Regions from separate parts of the Kocuria nitroreducens genome, predicted to be linked through region 1. Evidence: riboswitches for the same ligand, from Rfam matches in the RefSeq annotation. Region 1 holds a riboswitch; each other region holds the start of a gene.
The links. Region 1 has a riboswitch for S-adenosylmethionine ahead of ACFYE1_RS11260 (O-acetylhomoserine aminocarboxypropyltransferase/cysteine synthase family protein). Riboswitches for the same ligand answer to the same signal wherever they lie in the genome.
Positions count from the first base shown of each region.

Region 2: it holds a riboswitch for S-adenosylmethionine, as region 1 does, so the genes downstream of both, ACFYE1_RS15165 (ABC transporter ATP-binding protein) here and ACFYE1_RS11260 (O-acetylhomoserine aminocarboxypropyltransferase/cysteine synthase family protein) in region 1, are expected to answer to the same signal.
Region 3: it holds a riboswitch for S-adenosylmethionine, as region 1 does, so the genes downstream of both, ACFYE1_RS03745 (bifunctional o-acetylhomoserine/o-acetylserine sulfhydrylase) here and ACFYE1_RS11260 (O-acetylhomoserine aminocarboxypropyltransferase/cysteine synthase family protein) in region 1, are expected to answer to the same signal.

Region 1 covers NZ_JBHZTC010000014.1:85,355-89,961, reverse strand. Annotated here, with positions in the region: gene ACFYE1_RS11270 (sulfurtransferase) at 1-539, opposite strand, end outside; gene ACFYE1_RS11265 (cystathionine gamma-synthase) at 572-1,765, opposite strand; gene ACFYE1_RS11260 (O-acetylhomoserine aminocarboxypropyltransferase/cysteine synthase family protein) at 1,774-3,102, opposite strand; SAM riboswitch class IV at 3,140-3,261, opposite strand; gene ACFYE1_RS11255 (Lrp/AsnC family transcriptional regulator) at 3,371-3,823, opposite strand; gene ACFYE1_RS11250 (thiamine pyrophosphate-dependent enzyme) at 4,066-4,607, shown strand, end outside.
Region 2 covers NZ_JBHZTC010000025.1:3,595-8,201, reverse strand. Annotated here, with positions in the region: gene ACFYE1_RS15175 (CoA-binding protein) at 1-416, opposite strand, end outside; gene ACFYE1_RS15170 (maleylpyruvate isomerase N-terminal domain-containing protein) at 507-1,184, opposite strand; SAM riboswitch class I at 1,291-1,395, shown strand; gene ACFYE1_RS15165 (ABC transporter ATP-binding protein) at 1,401-2,225, shown strand; gene ACFYE1_RS15160 (aliphatic sulfonate ABC transporter substrate-binding protein) at 2,315-3,358, shown strand; gene ACFYE1_RS15155 (ABC transporter permease) at 3,442-4,185, shown strand; gene ACFYE1_RS15150 (AMP-binding protein) at 4,287-4,607, shown strand, end outside.
Region 3 covers NZ_JBHZTC010000004.1:92,199-96,805, reverse strand. Annotated here, with positions in the region: gene ACFYE1_RS03755 (CPBP family intramembrane glutamic endopeptidase) at 1-709, shown strand, start outside; gene ACFYE1_RS03750 (VOC family protein) at 781-1,419, opposite strand; SAM riboswitch class IV at 1,562-1,677, shown strand; gene ACFYE1_RS03745 (bifunctional o-acetylhomoserine/o-acetylserine sulfhydrylase) at 1,744-3,156, shown strand; gene metX (homoserine O-acetyltransferase MetX) at 3,153-4,337, shown strand; gene ACFYE1_RS03735 (alpha/beta hydrolase) at 4,380-4,607, shown strand, end outside.

The DNA.
Region 1 (4,607 bases):
CGGGCGTCCAGGACGGTGGCGCCCGGGTCGGCCAGGGCGCGCGCGACGTCCTCCGCCCCGACGAAGCCGTCCTCACCGGGCACGAGCTCGACGTCGCCGGGCGCGGCCGGCGGCGCGGCGTGCGCCCCGGTGGGCCGGCCCTCGGCGACCCATGCCGGGAGGCCGCCGTCGAGGACCGCGACCCGGTCGAAGCCCGCGGTCCGGAGCATCCACCAGACCCGGGCGGACGCGAAGATCCCCTTGCCGTCGTAGGCCACGACCGTGCTCGTGCGCGAGACGCCGAGCGCGCGGGCCGCCGCGGTCAGCTGCTCCGCCGGGGGCGCCGTGTGCGGCAGGGCCGAGGACGGGTCCGAGAAGCTCCCGTCCAGGTCCAGGCGCAGGGCGCCGGGCAGGGCCTCCTCGGCCCGGTTGAGCGTGGAGCTCGCGTCCACGAGCACGAGCCGGGGCTCGCCGAGGTGCTCGGCCAGCCACTCCGTGCTCACCACGGATCCGGGGAGCTCGAGCGGGGCGTCGTCGTCGTACGGGGTGCCGGTGCTCATGCACCCCAGGCTAGTGCCCCCGGCAGCCGGGGTCAGGAGGCGCCGGCAAGGGCGCGCTCGAGGTCCTCCAGCTGGTCCTCGACGTCCTCGATGCCCACCGAGAGCCGCACCAGGTCCACGGGCACGGCCAGCGCGGTGCCCCGGACGGAGGCGTGCGTCATCTCCGAGGGGTAGCAGATCAGGGACTCCACCCCGCCCAGGCTCACCGACAGCGAGTACAGCCGGGTGCCCTCCGCCACCGACCGGGCCGCGGCCTCCCCGCCGGCGAGGCGGAAGGAGACCATGCCGCCGAACCCGCGCATCTGCGCGGCGGCGAGCGCGTGGCCGGGATGCCCGGGCAGCCCGGGGTAGAGCACCTGGGAGATCTCCGGGCGCTCCAGCAGCCACTCGGCGATCCGCTGCGCGTTGTCCTGGTGACGCTCCATCCGCAGGCTCAGGGTCTTGAGCCCGCGGGCGGCCAGGTAGCTGTCCTGGGGGCCGGCCACGGCGCCGGCGGCGAACTGCTGGAAGCCGACCGTCTCGGCGAGCGGGGCCCCGCGCCACGCGGCCATCCCGACGACCACGGCGCCGCCGAGCACGTCGGAGTGCCCGCCGATGTACTTGGTGGTGGAGTGCACCACGGCGTGCGCGCCGAGCTCCAGGGGGTTCTGCAGGTACGGGGACGCGAACGTGTTGTCGACGACGAGCAGCGCCTCGGCGTCCCGGGCCAGCTGGGCCCAGGCCGCGACGTCGGCGATGCCGAGCAGCGGGTTGGACGGCGTCTCGAGCCACAGCACCTTCGTGGCACCGGGCCGCACGGCCGCACGGACGGCGTCGAGATCCGTGATCTCCACGGGCGTGTGGCCGATGTCCCACGGGGCGAGGACCCTGGTGATCAGCCGGTTGGTGCCGCCGTAGCCGTCGGCCCCGAGCACGATGTGGTCGCCCGGGCGGAGCACCGCGCGCAGCAGGGCGTCCTCGGCGGCGATCCCCGAGGCGAACGCGAACCCGCGCACGCCGCGCTCCAGGGCCGCGAGCTGCTCCTCGAAGCCGCTGCGGGTGGGGTTGGAGCCGCGGCTGTACTCGTGCCCGGCGCGCAGCACGTTGATCCCGTCCTGGGCGAAGGTGGAGGTCTGGTAGATCGGCGGGATGACCGCCCCGGTCAGCGGGTCGGGCTCCTGACCGGCGTGGACGGCGGTGGTGGTGAAGCCCCCGTGGCGGGTGCGGATCTCGGTGGAGGACGTCATGGTGGGGCTCACTTCCGGAAGGTCTGGACGGTGCCGACGACGGTGTCGAGGGCCTGGCCGAGATCGGCCACGAGGTCCTGGGGGGACTCGAGGCCGACCGACAGCCGGATCGTGGTCTCGGCGATCCCGCCGGCGCGGCGCTGCTCGGGGGTGAGACGGCAGTGCGTCATCGCCGCCGGGTGGGCCACGAGGCTGCGGGTGTCCCCGATGTTGGCGACCAGCTTGAACAGCCGGAGCGCGTCGATGAACGGACCCACGGCGTGGTCTGGGGCGGCGAGGTCGAAGGAGAACACGGAGCCGGTCCCGCGCGGGAAGTCCCGGGCCGCGATCCCGGCGCCCGGGTCCCCGGGCACGCCGGGGTGGTGGACGCGGGCGACGGCGGGGTGCCCCGCCAGGAACTCGGCCACCTCGAGGGCCGAGTCCGTGTGGCGGGCCACGCGCAGGTCGAGGGTCTCGGTGCCCTGCAGGATCTGGCTGGCGTTGAACGGGGACAGCGTGGTGCCGAGGTCGTGCACGTACTTCGCCCGGACCAGGTGCAGGTAGGGGCTGGTCCCGGCGCACTTCTCGACGAGGCTCAGCCCGCCCCAGCGGGCGCGCGCCTGCGTGAACTGCGGCCACTTCCCGGGCCGCGCGGACCAGTCGAAGGTCCCGCCGTCCACGACCGCCCCGGCGAGCGCGTTGCCGTGCCCGCCCAGGAACTTGGTGGCCGAGTGCACCACGATGTCGGCGCCCTTCTCCAGCGGCCGGTACAGGGCCGGGGACGCGAGGGTGTTGTCGACGACGACGGGCACCCCGGAGGCCCGGGCGACGTCGGCGATCCCGGGCAGGTCCGGCAGGGTGGCCAGCGGGTTGCCGATGGACTCGAGCAGGAACGCCCGGGTGTCGGGGCGCACGGCCGCGGCCCACGCCCCCGGGGTGGTCGGGTCCACGAAGGAGACCTCGATGCCGTAGTCCGCGAGGGAGTCGGTGAGCAGGTCCACCGTCCCGCCGTAGAGCTTCTCGGAAGCCACGAGGTGCTTGCCGGTGCCCTGGCCGAGCAGGGCCAGCAGCGCGACGGCCACGGCGGACTGCCCGGAACCGGTCGCCACGGCGCCCGCGCCGCCCTCGAGGTCGCTGATCCGCTGCTCGAGCACGGCCACCGTGGGATTGCCGGTGCGCGTGTAGGTGAAGCCCGCCCGGGTCTGGGCGAACATCTGCCGGGCCGCCTCGTAGTCCGGGAACTCGAACGCCGCGGTCTGGTAGATCGGCACCGTCAGGGTGCGCTGGGTGACCTGGTCGTGGGTGCCGGAGTGGATCTGCCGGGTTGCGAGGTCGTGGTCGGTCACGGGGATGGACATGTCGCTGCTCCTGTGCCTTGCTCTTACCCGCACCGGTCATCCGCACGGGCCCGGTGGGCGCGCCGCGGAAGATGCAGGCCGCTTCCTCATCCGAACCACCCAATGAGCATGGGGTTGGTGCGTGACCCAGTCGGAGCTTGGCGGTCACGTCTCGTGAAGCTGGAACAACACTATGCGCAGAGGTAGTGGGTGTCCTTCCGCGACGCAAGATGACGACCGTGACGGTTCATGACGCCGGCCGTGCGCGGGCCCGTGCCGGAGCCGCGCGTCAGGCCCGGGTGTCGATGTCCTCGAAGATCAGGAACGTCTGGGTGTCCACCACACCGGGCAGCTGCTGGATGTGCTCGAAGATCACCTGCCGCAGGTGCACGGTGTCCACGGCCCGCACGAGGAGCATGACGTCGAAGTTCCCCCCCACCAGGGCGATGTGGTGCACGGCGGGGATCGCCCGGAGCTGGGCGCACAGCTCCCGCCAGGTGTTCTGCTGGAGCTTGAGCGTCACGTAGGCGGAGGACTGCAGGCCCGCCCGCACCGGGTCGATCACGGTGCTGAAGCGCAGGATCACCCCCTCGTCCCGGAGCCGGTTGATCCGGGCGTAGGCGTGGGCGCGGGAGACGTGCACGGCCGCGGCGATCGCGGTCACCGACTGCCTCGCGTCCCGGGAGAGCGCCGCGAGGATCTTCCGGTCGGTCTCGTCCAGCGGCACGGGGGTCGAGGGCACGGCGGGCTCCTTCGGGGCGGGTCGGTCGCAGCCTCCGGAACGCGCCGGACGAATGCGTGTGCTCCACGCCACACTAGAACATTTCGTCCACGTGCCGTGCACTGTTCGTCTCAGTCTTCTGCACTTTCCCGGCCTTGTGGATACGAACCATGCCCCGTTCTCATACTGGGAAGACAGAGTTGCACCGGCCTTCCTGCCTCCCCGGGTCCGCGATCGGACCGGGGACCGACCGAGGGGACATCATGAGCCAGACCGTCGAGACCCCCGAGGACCCCATCCTCCGGGCCTCCCAGACCTTCGGCATCACACCGGAGCAGTACATGCTCCCGGCCCGCGGCGAGATCCGCATGGTCGATCCGAGCGGGCAGCTGCTCGCCCCCGAGGAGCAGGGCACCGGCCCCGGCCACGAGTACCCGCTGCCGGCCAGGGACGTCCTGCTGGAGGCCTACGAGAAGCTGGTGGTCGGGCGGCGGGTCAACGACCAGAACTCCGCGCTGGTCCGCCAGGGGCGGATGGCCGTCTACCCGTCCAGCCACGGCCAGGAGGCCTGCCAGGTGGCCGCCGCCCTGTGCCTCCGGGAGGACGACTGGCTGTTCCCCACCTACCGGGACACCGTGGCGGTCATGACCAAGGGCGTGGACCCCCTGCAGGTCATGGCGATCTTCCGCGGCGAGTGGCACGGCGGCTACGACCCGTACGAGCACTGCGTGGGCATCCAGTCCACCCCGCTCACCACCCAGCTGCTGCACGCGGTGGGCGTGGCCCACGCGGCCAAGCTGCGCGG
Region 2 (4,607 bases), on a different contig from region 1:
CCCCGCCGGAGCATGGAGCGGAGCTCGATCAGGGGGCAGGTGTCCATGACCACGTCCAGACCGGCCCGCTCCGCCCGGGCGGCCGCGGACTCGTCGACGACGCCCAGCTGCAGCCACACCGCCGCGGCACCCGCGGCGATGGCCTGGTCCACGACCGCGCCGACGCGGCGGGAGTTGACGAAGCAGTCCACCACGTCGATCGGCCGGGGCACCTCGGCGAGCGTGCGGTAGCCGGGCTCGCCGTGCACCGGCTCGCCCTTCGGGTTCACCGGGACGATCGTCATGCCGAGGTCGTCGCGGATCTGCCGGGCGACCGAGTGGGCCGGGCGGGCCGTGTTGCCGGTGAGTCCCACCACGGCCCACCGGCCGGGCCGGGTCATGAGGCGGTCGATGACGGCGGGGTCGTTGCGGGTCATGGCACCAGCCTGGCACGGAACCCGCACCCGCCCCCTGCCCTCTTCCGCGCGGTGGCACCGTGACGGTCACCGCACGGAAGGCGGGAGGGGTCAGGAGAAGAGCGGCAGGAGGTCCGCGTGCGCGCCCAGCTCCGCGCGCTCCTGGGCGGTCAGCTCCGCACGGCCGGTGCCCACGCGGGCGAAGTGCTCGTCGCTCCAGTGCTCGAGCGGTTCCCGCTCCCACAGGTCGGTGAGGATGCGCCGGACCTCGGCGAGCCCGTCCACGGCGGGGCCCGGGGAGCCGTCCAGGTGCTGGATCAGGTCCAGGTGGTGCACCGTGGCCTCCACCGCGAGGGTGCTCAGCAGGTCCTCGACGCGCAGCACGTGCCCTTGGGTGCGGACCGCGCCGCCGCCGCAGTGCTCCGCCGCGTGCACGAGCGCCCGGGCGGTCTCTCGGTGGAGCTCTCGCACCGGATCCCAGTCCAGGACCATGGAAGCGGCCACGCGGGTGCGGCGCCGGTCCTCGGCGGCCCCCGCGGGGTCGCCGTCCCGGTCGGTCCAGTAGGTCGCGGCGTCCCGGTCGGGGCGGGCGGTCGTGGGCGTGTGCAGGGCGACCAGCCCCCGCAGCGCGTCCATCGCGCAGTGGTGGGTGAGGTCCCGGACCGACCACCCCGTGCACCCCGTGGCGGCCCAGGAGTCGTCGTCGCCGAGCCCGTCGAGGACCGCGCCGAACGCCACGCAGGCGTCGCGCACCAGGTCCGCCCGGGCCGGGGTTCTGCGGCTCGTCATGGGTCCATGGTGGGGCACGCAGGGCTCCTGTGCCAGCGATCTGTCACGGCGACCACGGATGCGCCGGATTTGCCAGGGGACGCGCCGAGGACGTTCAATGGGCCCGTAACCATCCGGAGCGGCTGAGAGACCTGGCTCGTCGACGTCGCAGCAACCGGCACGGATCCGTCTGATCCTCCGTGCGAGGTGCTAATGCCAGGACCGATGGAGTTGATCATGAGCACTTCTCTGCGGAGCCCTGTGCCGTCCACCACCTCGAAGCGCGCCTTCTCCGTGGTGTTCGAGCACGTCGGCAAGGCGTTCCCGTCCGGCGGCGAGACGCACCACGTCCTGCGGGACGTCGACGTGACGGCCCTGCCCGGCGAGGTCCTGGCGATCCTCGGACCCTCGGGGTGCGGCAAGTCCACCCTGCTGCGTGCGGCGGCGGGACTCGACACCGCCTCGGCGGGCCGGGTGCTCATCGACGGCACCCCCGTGTCCGGGATCGACCCGCGCTGCGCGGTCGCCTTCCAGGAGCCGCGCCTGCTGCCGTGGCGCTCCGTGCGCGAGAACGTCCGCCTGGGCCTGCCCCGCGGGCTCCCCCGGGGCGAGGGGGACGCCGTCGTCGACGACCTGCTGCGCCTGGTCGGCCTCACCGCGCACGCGGGTCACCGTCCCCGCGCGATCTCCGGCGGCATGGCCCAGCGCGCGTCCCTGGCCCGGGCCCTGGCCCGCAACCCCGGGGTCCTGCTGCTCGACGAGCCCTTCGGCGCGCTCGACGCCCTGACCCGGCTGAAGATGCAGGACCTCCTGCTCACGATCCACGCCGCCCAGCCCACCACCGTCCTGCTCGTCACCCACGACGTCGACGAGGCGCTGCAGCTCGCGGACCGGATCGTGGTCCTGGGCCGGACCGGGCCCACCGCTCCCGCCTCGATCAGCACGATCCTCACCGTCCCCGGGGAGCGTCCCCGGGACCGGGCCTCCGAGGTCCTGGCGGAGCTGCGCGTGCAGCTCCTCGGCCACCTCGGCGTCGACACCCACCACTCCGCGACCCGCTGACGCGGCCCGCTCCGTCTCTCCGCCCCGGGCCGGCCCCGGCGCCCACCCGCGCCGCCCGGCACCGTCCACCTCCTCCGAAAGGCTCCGCCATGCCCCTGCCCCAGCGTTCCGTCCGCACGATCCCCGCGCTCGCCGCCGCCCTGGCCCTGGGCCTGACCGGGTGCATGGCCGGTGAGGGCTCCGGCGAGGCGCCGTCGGAGGCGGCCGGGAACGGCACCGTCCGCGTGGACTGGGCCACCTACAACCCGCTGTCCGTGGTGATCAAGGAGAAGGGCTGGCTCGAGACCGCGTTCGCCGAGGAGGGCATCGAGGTGGAGTGGGTGCAGTCCGCCGGGTCGAACAAGGCCAACGAGGCGCTGCGGGCGGAGGCGGTGGACATCGGCTCCACGGCGGGCTCCGCGGCGCTGCTGGCCCGCAGCAACGGCACCCCGATCCAGGTGATCGACCTCTACTCGCAGCCGGAGTGGTCCGCCCTGGTCACCACCGCAGGAAGCGGGATCGAGGAGGTCGCGGACCTCGAGGGCCGTACCGTGGCCGCGACCAAGGGCACCGATCCGTACTTCTTCCTGCTCCAGGCCCTCGACGAGGCCGGGGTGGACGCCGGCGACGTCACGATCCAGAACCTGCAGCACGCCGACGGCCGCGCCGCCCTGGAGAACGGCCAGGTGGACGCCTGGTCCGGGCTCGACCCGATCATGGCCGCCGCGGAGGAGAACGGCGCGGAGCTGTTCTACCGCAACGTCGACTTCAACACGTACGGCTTCCTCAACGCCCACGAGACCTTCCTCGAGGAGCAGCCCGAGGCCGCCCAGACCGTGGTGGACGTCTACGCCTACGCCCGGGAGTGGGCGCAGGAGAACACCGCGGAGACCGCGCAGCTGCTCGCCGAGGCGGCCGGGATCGAGCTGTCCGTGGCCGAGAAGGTGCTCGAGCGCACGAACCTGGACATCGACCACGTGCCCGGCGGCGAGCAGCTGGCGGTCCTCGAGAAGGTCGGGCCGATCTTCGTCGAGTCCGACGACGTGGCCGACCAGGAGCAGATCGACGAGGCGCTCGGGAGCATCGTGGAGAGCTCCTACGCAGAGAACGCCGACGCCTCCCGCGCGGCGGAGCTGGTCGGGGGCCAGGAGTGACGCAGTCGCTGCCATCTGCCGAGGACACGGAGCACATCGACGACTCACCCGCCCCCGCGGCGGCGGCTTCCCGGCGGCGGCCGCTGCTGCGCACCGGACTGGGCCTGCTGCTGCCCGCGGCGCTGCTGGTGCTGTGGCACGTCCTGTCCACCGCCGGGGTCTTCAGCGCCGTGCAGCTGCCGGCACCGCTCGCGGTGCTCGAGGCCGGGATCGGCCTCCTGTCCGGCGGGGACCTCTGGACCCACGTGGGCATCTCGACCCAGCGCGTGCTGATCGGCTTCCTGATCGGCGCCGGGCTGGGACTCGTGGCCGGGTCCTTCATCGGCCTCTCCCGGTGGGGGTCCACGCTGGTCGGCCCCACGATCGGGGCCTTCCGCGCGGTGCCGTCCCTGGCGTGGGTGCCGCTGCTGCTGCTGTGGATCGGCCTCGGCGAGGACTCCAAGGTCACGCTGGTGGCCATCGGCGCGTTCTTCCCCGTCTACACCACCGTCTCCGCCGCCCTGCAGCACGTGGACCGCAACCTCATCGAGGCGGCGCGGGCCTTCGGGATCCACGGGCTGCGCCTGCTCACCACGGTGCAGCTGCCGGCCGTCATGCCGTCGGTCATCTCGGGGCTGCGCCTCGCCCTGGCCCAGGCGTGGCTGTTCCTCGTGGCCGCCGAGCTGCTGGGGGCGTCCATGGGCCTGGGCTGGTTGCTCACCGACTCGCAGAACAACGGCCGGACCGACCGCCTGCTGCTGGCGATCGTCCTGCTCGCGGTGCTCGGCAAGGCCTCGGACGCGCTGCTGGGCGTGTTCGAGAAGTGGGCCGTCAAGAAATGGGCCTGACACGTGCGCCTGGCACAGTGGACCCGTCCGTGCGAGCACGACCTGCGCGGACAGGTCCTGGACGGACAGGACCTGCGCAGGCAGGAAAGGACCGCAGCACCGTGAGCCAGAGCTGGAGCAACCCCTCCTCCCCCACCCCGAACCCCGCGCTCGGATCCGACGAGGCCCGGATCGCGTTCTGGGTGGACCAGGCGTCCCGGCTGGACTGGGCCGAGCCGTGGAGCACCGCCCACCGGTTCGTGCGTCCCGAGCGCATCGGGACGGACGAGCAGGGCCGCCCCGCGTGGTCGGTCCCGGAGATCGCGTGGTTCGAGGGCGGGAGGCTCAACGTGGCCCACAACTGCGTGGACCGCCACGTCGAGGCCGGCCGCGGGGCCCACGTGGCCCTGTACTTCGAGGGCGAGCCCGGGGACCGGCTGGTC
Region 3 (4,607 bases), on a different contig from region 1:
GGTGCTCCTGGTGCTCGGGGTGTCCCTGGGCGCCTCGGCCCTCTACGCGGTGCTCTCCCTCGCGGAGCACCTCGCGCGCGGACCGCTGTCCGAGGCGCAGGCCACCATGAACCCGCCGCTGAGCCTGCAGCCCCTCTTCGACCTGCTCCGCCAGCTCACCGGCATCGCCCTGGACCTGGTGCCGGTGCTGCTCGCGCTCTACCTGCTCGCCGGCTCCGCCGGCGCCCTGGGCACGGTCCGCCGGCGGATCGGTCTCGACGCCCGCATGCCCGTCCCGGACCTCGGCCTCGGCACCGTGCTCTTCCTGGTCATGGGCCTGGGGACGCTGGCGCTCTACGGCGCCGGCCGGGCGCTGGGCGTCACCGCGGAGGTCACCACGTCCGGGCTCGCCCCGCACTGGTGGACGGTGCCCGTGCTGCTGCTCTCGGCCGTGCGCCACGCCCTGGTCGAGGAGGTCGTCGTGGTCGCGTTCCTGACCGACCGGCTGACCCGCATCGGATGGAGCTGGCCCGTGGTGCTGGTGGTCACGGCCCTGTTCCGCGGCAGCTACCACCTCTACCAGGGGATCGGGCCCTTCCTTGGCAACGTGGTGATGGGCCTCGTCTTCGCGGAGCTCTACCGGCGCACCGGCCGGGTGATGCCGCTCGTCGTCGCGCACTTCCTGCTCGACGCCGTGGGCTTCCTCGGCGCCGCCCGGCTCCTGGGCTGAGCCCGGAGCCGCCCGGCAGAGCCCGCAGCCGGCCAGCGCCCGGACCGGCGGCGGCCAGGGCCCGCCCGGCCTCAGATGGTGACGGGGCCGTCCGGGGTGCTGAAGGAGACGGAGAGCACCCCCGGGGCGCCGTCCGGGTAGCGCCAGTCGACCTCGAGGCCCTCGAGTGCGGTCTCGACGGGGGCGCCCAGCCACTCGGCGACCCGCTCCGGAGCCCCGGCGATGGCCATGCCCGCGAGCCCGACGTCCGTGATCCGCGCCTGGGACGGGTGCATCTCCGGGGCGGAGTCGAAGCGGATCATGAACGGCAGCTGCGGGTCGGCGATCAGGCCCTTGACGCCGATCTGGTGCCACTCCAGGCACCGGCCGTCCGGGAACACCCGATGGCCGGGCACGGACCGGCGCCCGAGGCGCTGCTCGAAGGGGGCGAGGTCGTCGACCTCCACGACCCAGCCCAGCCAGCCGCCGCCGGCCGCGGAGCGGGCGCGCACCGCCTGGCCGAAGGGCGCCTTCTCCGCCGCCGGGTGCTCGAGGACCTCGACGACCTCCACGTACTGGTGGTTCGTGAGCGGCAGGATCATGTTGCGGGTGCCGAACCGGGGGTGCACCCCGCCCTTGACCGGCTCGATCCCGAGCTCGTCCGCGATGCGCTCGGTGGTGGCCGCCAGGCCCTCCGGGCGGCAGGCGTAGGACACGTGGTCGACTCTCATGGGCTCATCGTGGCACCCTGTGAGTTTCGTCTCCAAATCGGCCCGCGGCGCGCCGGGGACGGTGCGGGCGGTGCCCGGTTCCGGGTGTCACGGCCGGGCCCGGCTTGACGCCGTGTCGCCCGTGTCCGGAGAATGCTGTCCAGGTCATGAGCGCCAGCGTCCAAGCCCCAGCTAGCTGGCCGGCAACCCTCCACCGCGGTGGGGTGCCCTGGGTGAAGACCAGGCTCCTCGCGACCGGCGAGCGAGCAAGCGCGGGTCCCCGGCGTCCGGCCGCACCGCCCCGGCCGGGACGGGACCCCTGATCTCCGCAAGGAGTCCCACGGCATGTCCGATCTCCCCGCCACCAGCACCGACGTCCCCGCCGCCCGCACCGACGCGGCCGCGCCCGAACGGCCCACCCCGGAGAACCCCGGGGGCTGGGCCTTCGAGACCCGGCAGATCCACGCGGGGCAGAGCCCCGACCCGGTCACCGGCTCCCGCGCCCTGCCGATCCACCAGACCACGTCCTTCGTCTTCCCCGACGCCCAGGCCGCCGCCGACCGCTTCGCGCTCGCCGAGCTCGGCCCGATCTACACGCGGATCGGCAACCCGACCACGGAGGTCGTGGAGAACCGGATCGCCGCCCTGGAGGGCGGCGTGGGCGCCCTCATGCTCAGCGCGGGGCAGTCGGCGACGACGTTCGCCGTGCTCAACGTCGCCGGAGCGGGCGACCACATCGTGGCCAGCCCCAGCCTGTACGGCGGGACCTACAACCTCTTCAAGTTCACGCTGCCCAAGCTCGGCATCGAGACCACCTTCGTGGCGGACCCGGACGACCCCGAGGCCTGGCGGCGGGCGGTCCGGCCGAACACGAAGGCCTTCTTCGCGGAGACGATCCCGAACCCGCGCAACGACGTGCTCGACATCGAGACGGTCTCCGGGATCGCCCACGACCACGAGGTGCCGCTCATCGTGGACAACACCGTGGCGACCCCGTACCTGGTCCAGCCCTTCCGCTGGGGCGCGGACGTCGTGGTGCACTCGGCCACCAAGTTCCTGGGCGGGCACGGCACGGCCATCGGCGGCGTGATCGTGGACTCCGGGGCCTTCGACTTCGGCCGCTACCCGGAGCGCTTCCCCGGCTTCAACCAGCCGGACGAGTCCTACGGCGGCCTCGTCTACGCCGAGGCCCTGGGCGCGGAGGGCCCCTTCGGTGTCAACCTGTCCTACATCCTCAAGGCCCGGGTGCAGCTGCTGCGCGACCTCGGCTCCGCGATCTCCCCGTTCAACGCGTTCCTCATCGAGCAGGGCATCGAGACCCTGTCGCTGCGGATGGAGCGGCACGTGGCCAACGCCGAGAGGGTGGCCCGCTGGCTCGAGGCGCGCCAGGACGTGCGCTCGGTGTCCTGGGCCGGGCTGGAGTCCTCCCCGTGGCACGAGCGGGCGCAGAAGTACGCACCCCGGGGCGCCGGGTCGATCCTGGGCTTCGTCCTCGACGGCGGCCGGGAGGCCGGAGCCGCCTTCGTGGACGCCCTGACCCTGCACTCGAACGTCGCGAACATCGGCGACGTCCGCTCGCTCGTGATCCACCCGGCGTCCACCACGCACAGCCAGCTCCTGCCCGAGGAGCAGCTGGCCTCCGGCGTGGAGCCCGGCTTCGTGCGCCTGTCCGTGGGCCTGGAGAACATCGACGACATCCTGGCGGACCTGGAGCAGGGCTTCGCCGCGGCCGCGGCCGCGCACGGAGGGCAGGAGTGACCGTGACGGTCGTGGGGGGCACCGACGCCGGGACCGCCGTCCGCGAGGACGGCGTGCCGCGGGTAGCCGGGATCGGCGAGCTGGAGCTCGAGTCGGGCTACCGGCTGCCCGACGTCCGGATCGCCTACGAAACCTGGGGGACGCTCGCCCCGGACGGCTCCAACGCGGTCCTCGTCGAGCACGCCCTCACCGGCGACACCCACGTGGCGACCGGCCGGGCCCGTCCCGGTGCCTCCGAGACCGAGCGGCGCGCCGCGGAGAGCGGCGGCTGGTGGGAGGGCCTGGTCGGCCCCGGCGCCGCCATCGACACGGACCGCTGGTTCGTGGTCTGCACCAACATCCTGGGCGGCTGCTACGGGTCCACGGGCCCGGCGACCCCTGCGCCGTCGAGCGTGGACCCCGAGAGCCGCCCCTGGGGCTCCCGCTTCCCGCTCGTCACCGTCCGGGACTGCGCGCACGCCGAGGCGGCCCTGGCCGACGCCCTCGGCATCGACGCCTGGCGCCTGGTCATCGGGGGCTCCATGGGCGGGGCCCGGGCCCTGGAGTGGGCCGTGACCTACCCGGACCGGGTCCGGGCGTGCGCGGTGGTCGCCGCATGCGCCCAGTCCAGCGCGGAGCAGCTCGCATGGGGCCAGGCGCAGAAGCTCGCGATCCGCCAGGACCCCCACTTCCGGGGCGGGGACTACTACGACGGCCCGCTGCCCGTCACGGGTCTGGGCCTGGCACGGCGGATCGCCCACATCACCTACCGCTCGGCCGACGAGCTGCACCACCGGTTCGGGCGCTCACCGCAGGCCGACGAGCAGGTCATCGACACCCACGCGGACGGGCGGGGGCGCTACCAGGTGGAGAGCTACCTCGATCACCAGGCGTCCAAGCTGGCCGGCCGCTTCGACGCCAACAGCTATCTCGCCGTCAACGAGACGCTCATGTCCCACGACGTCGCCCGGGGCCGCGGCACGCTCGAGGAGTCGCTGTCCGTGGCCTCCTGCGAGTGGCTCGTGGCGGCGGTGGACTCCGACCGGCTCTACCTGCCCCGCGAGTCCGACATCCTGGCCGCCGCGCTGCCCGGGGACGTCCGACGGCACACGCTCACCTCGCCCTCGGGCCACGACGGCTTCCTCATCGAGACGCCCCAGCTCGGCAAGCTGCTCGTGGAGACCGTGCTGCGCGAGCCCTGAGCCGTCGCGGCGGCTCAGGGGCCCGGGTGGCACACTGGTGCCATGACCGACACCTCCGTCCCGACCGGGACCGCCACCCCCTTCGCCGTGTGGAGCAACGACGCCGACGCCCGCCCCGGCACCCCCCTGCTCGTGCTCCTGCACGGCTACGGCTCGCACGAGCACGACCTCATGGGTCTCGTCCCGGCCCTGCCGGACGAGTTCAGCGTGGCGTCCCTGCGCGCCCCCGAGCCCGTCCAGTTCGGCTACCAGTGGTTCCCGCTGGCCGCG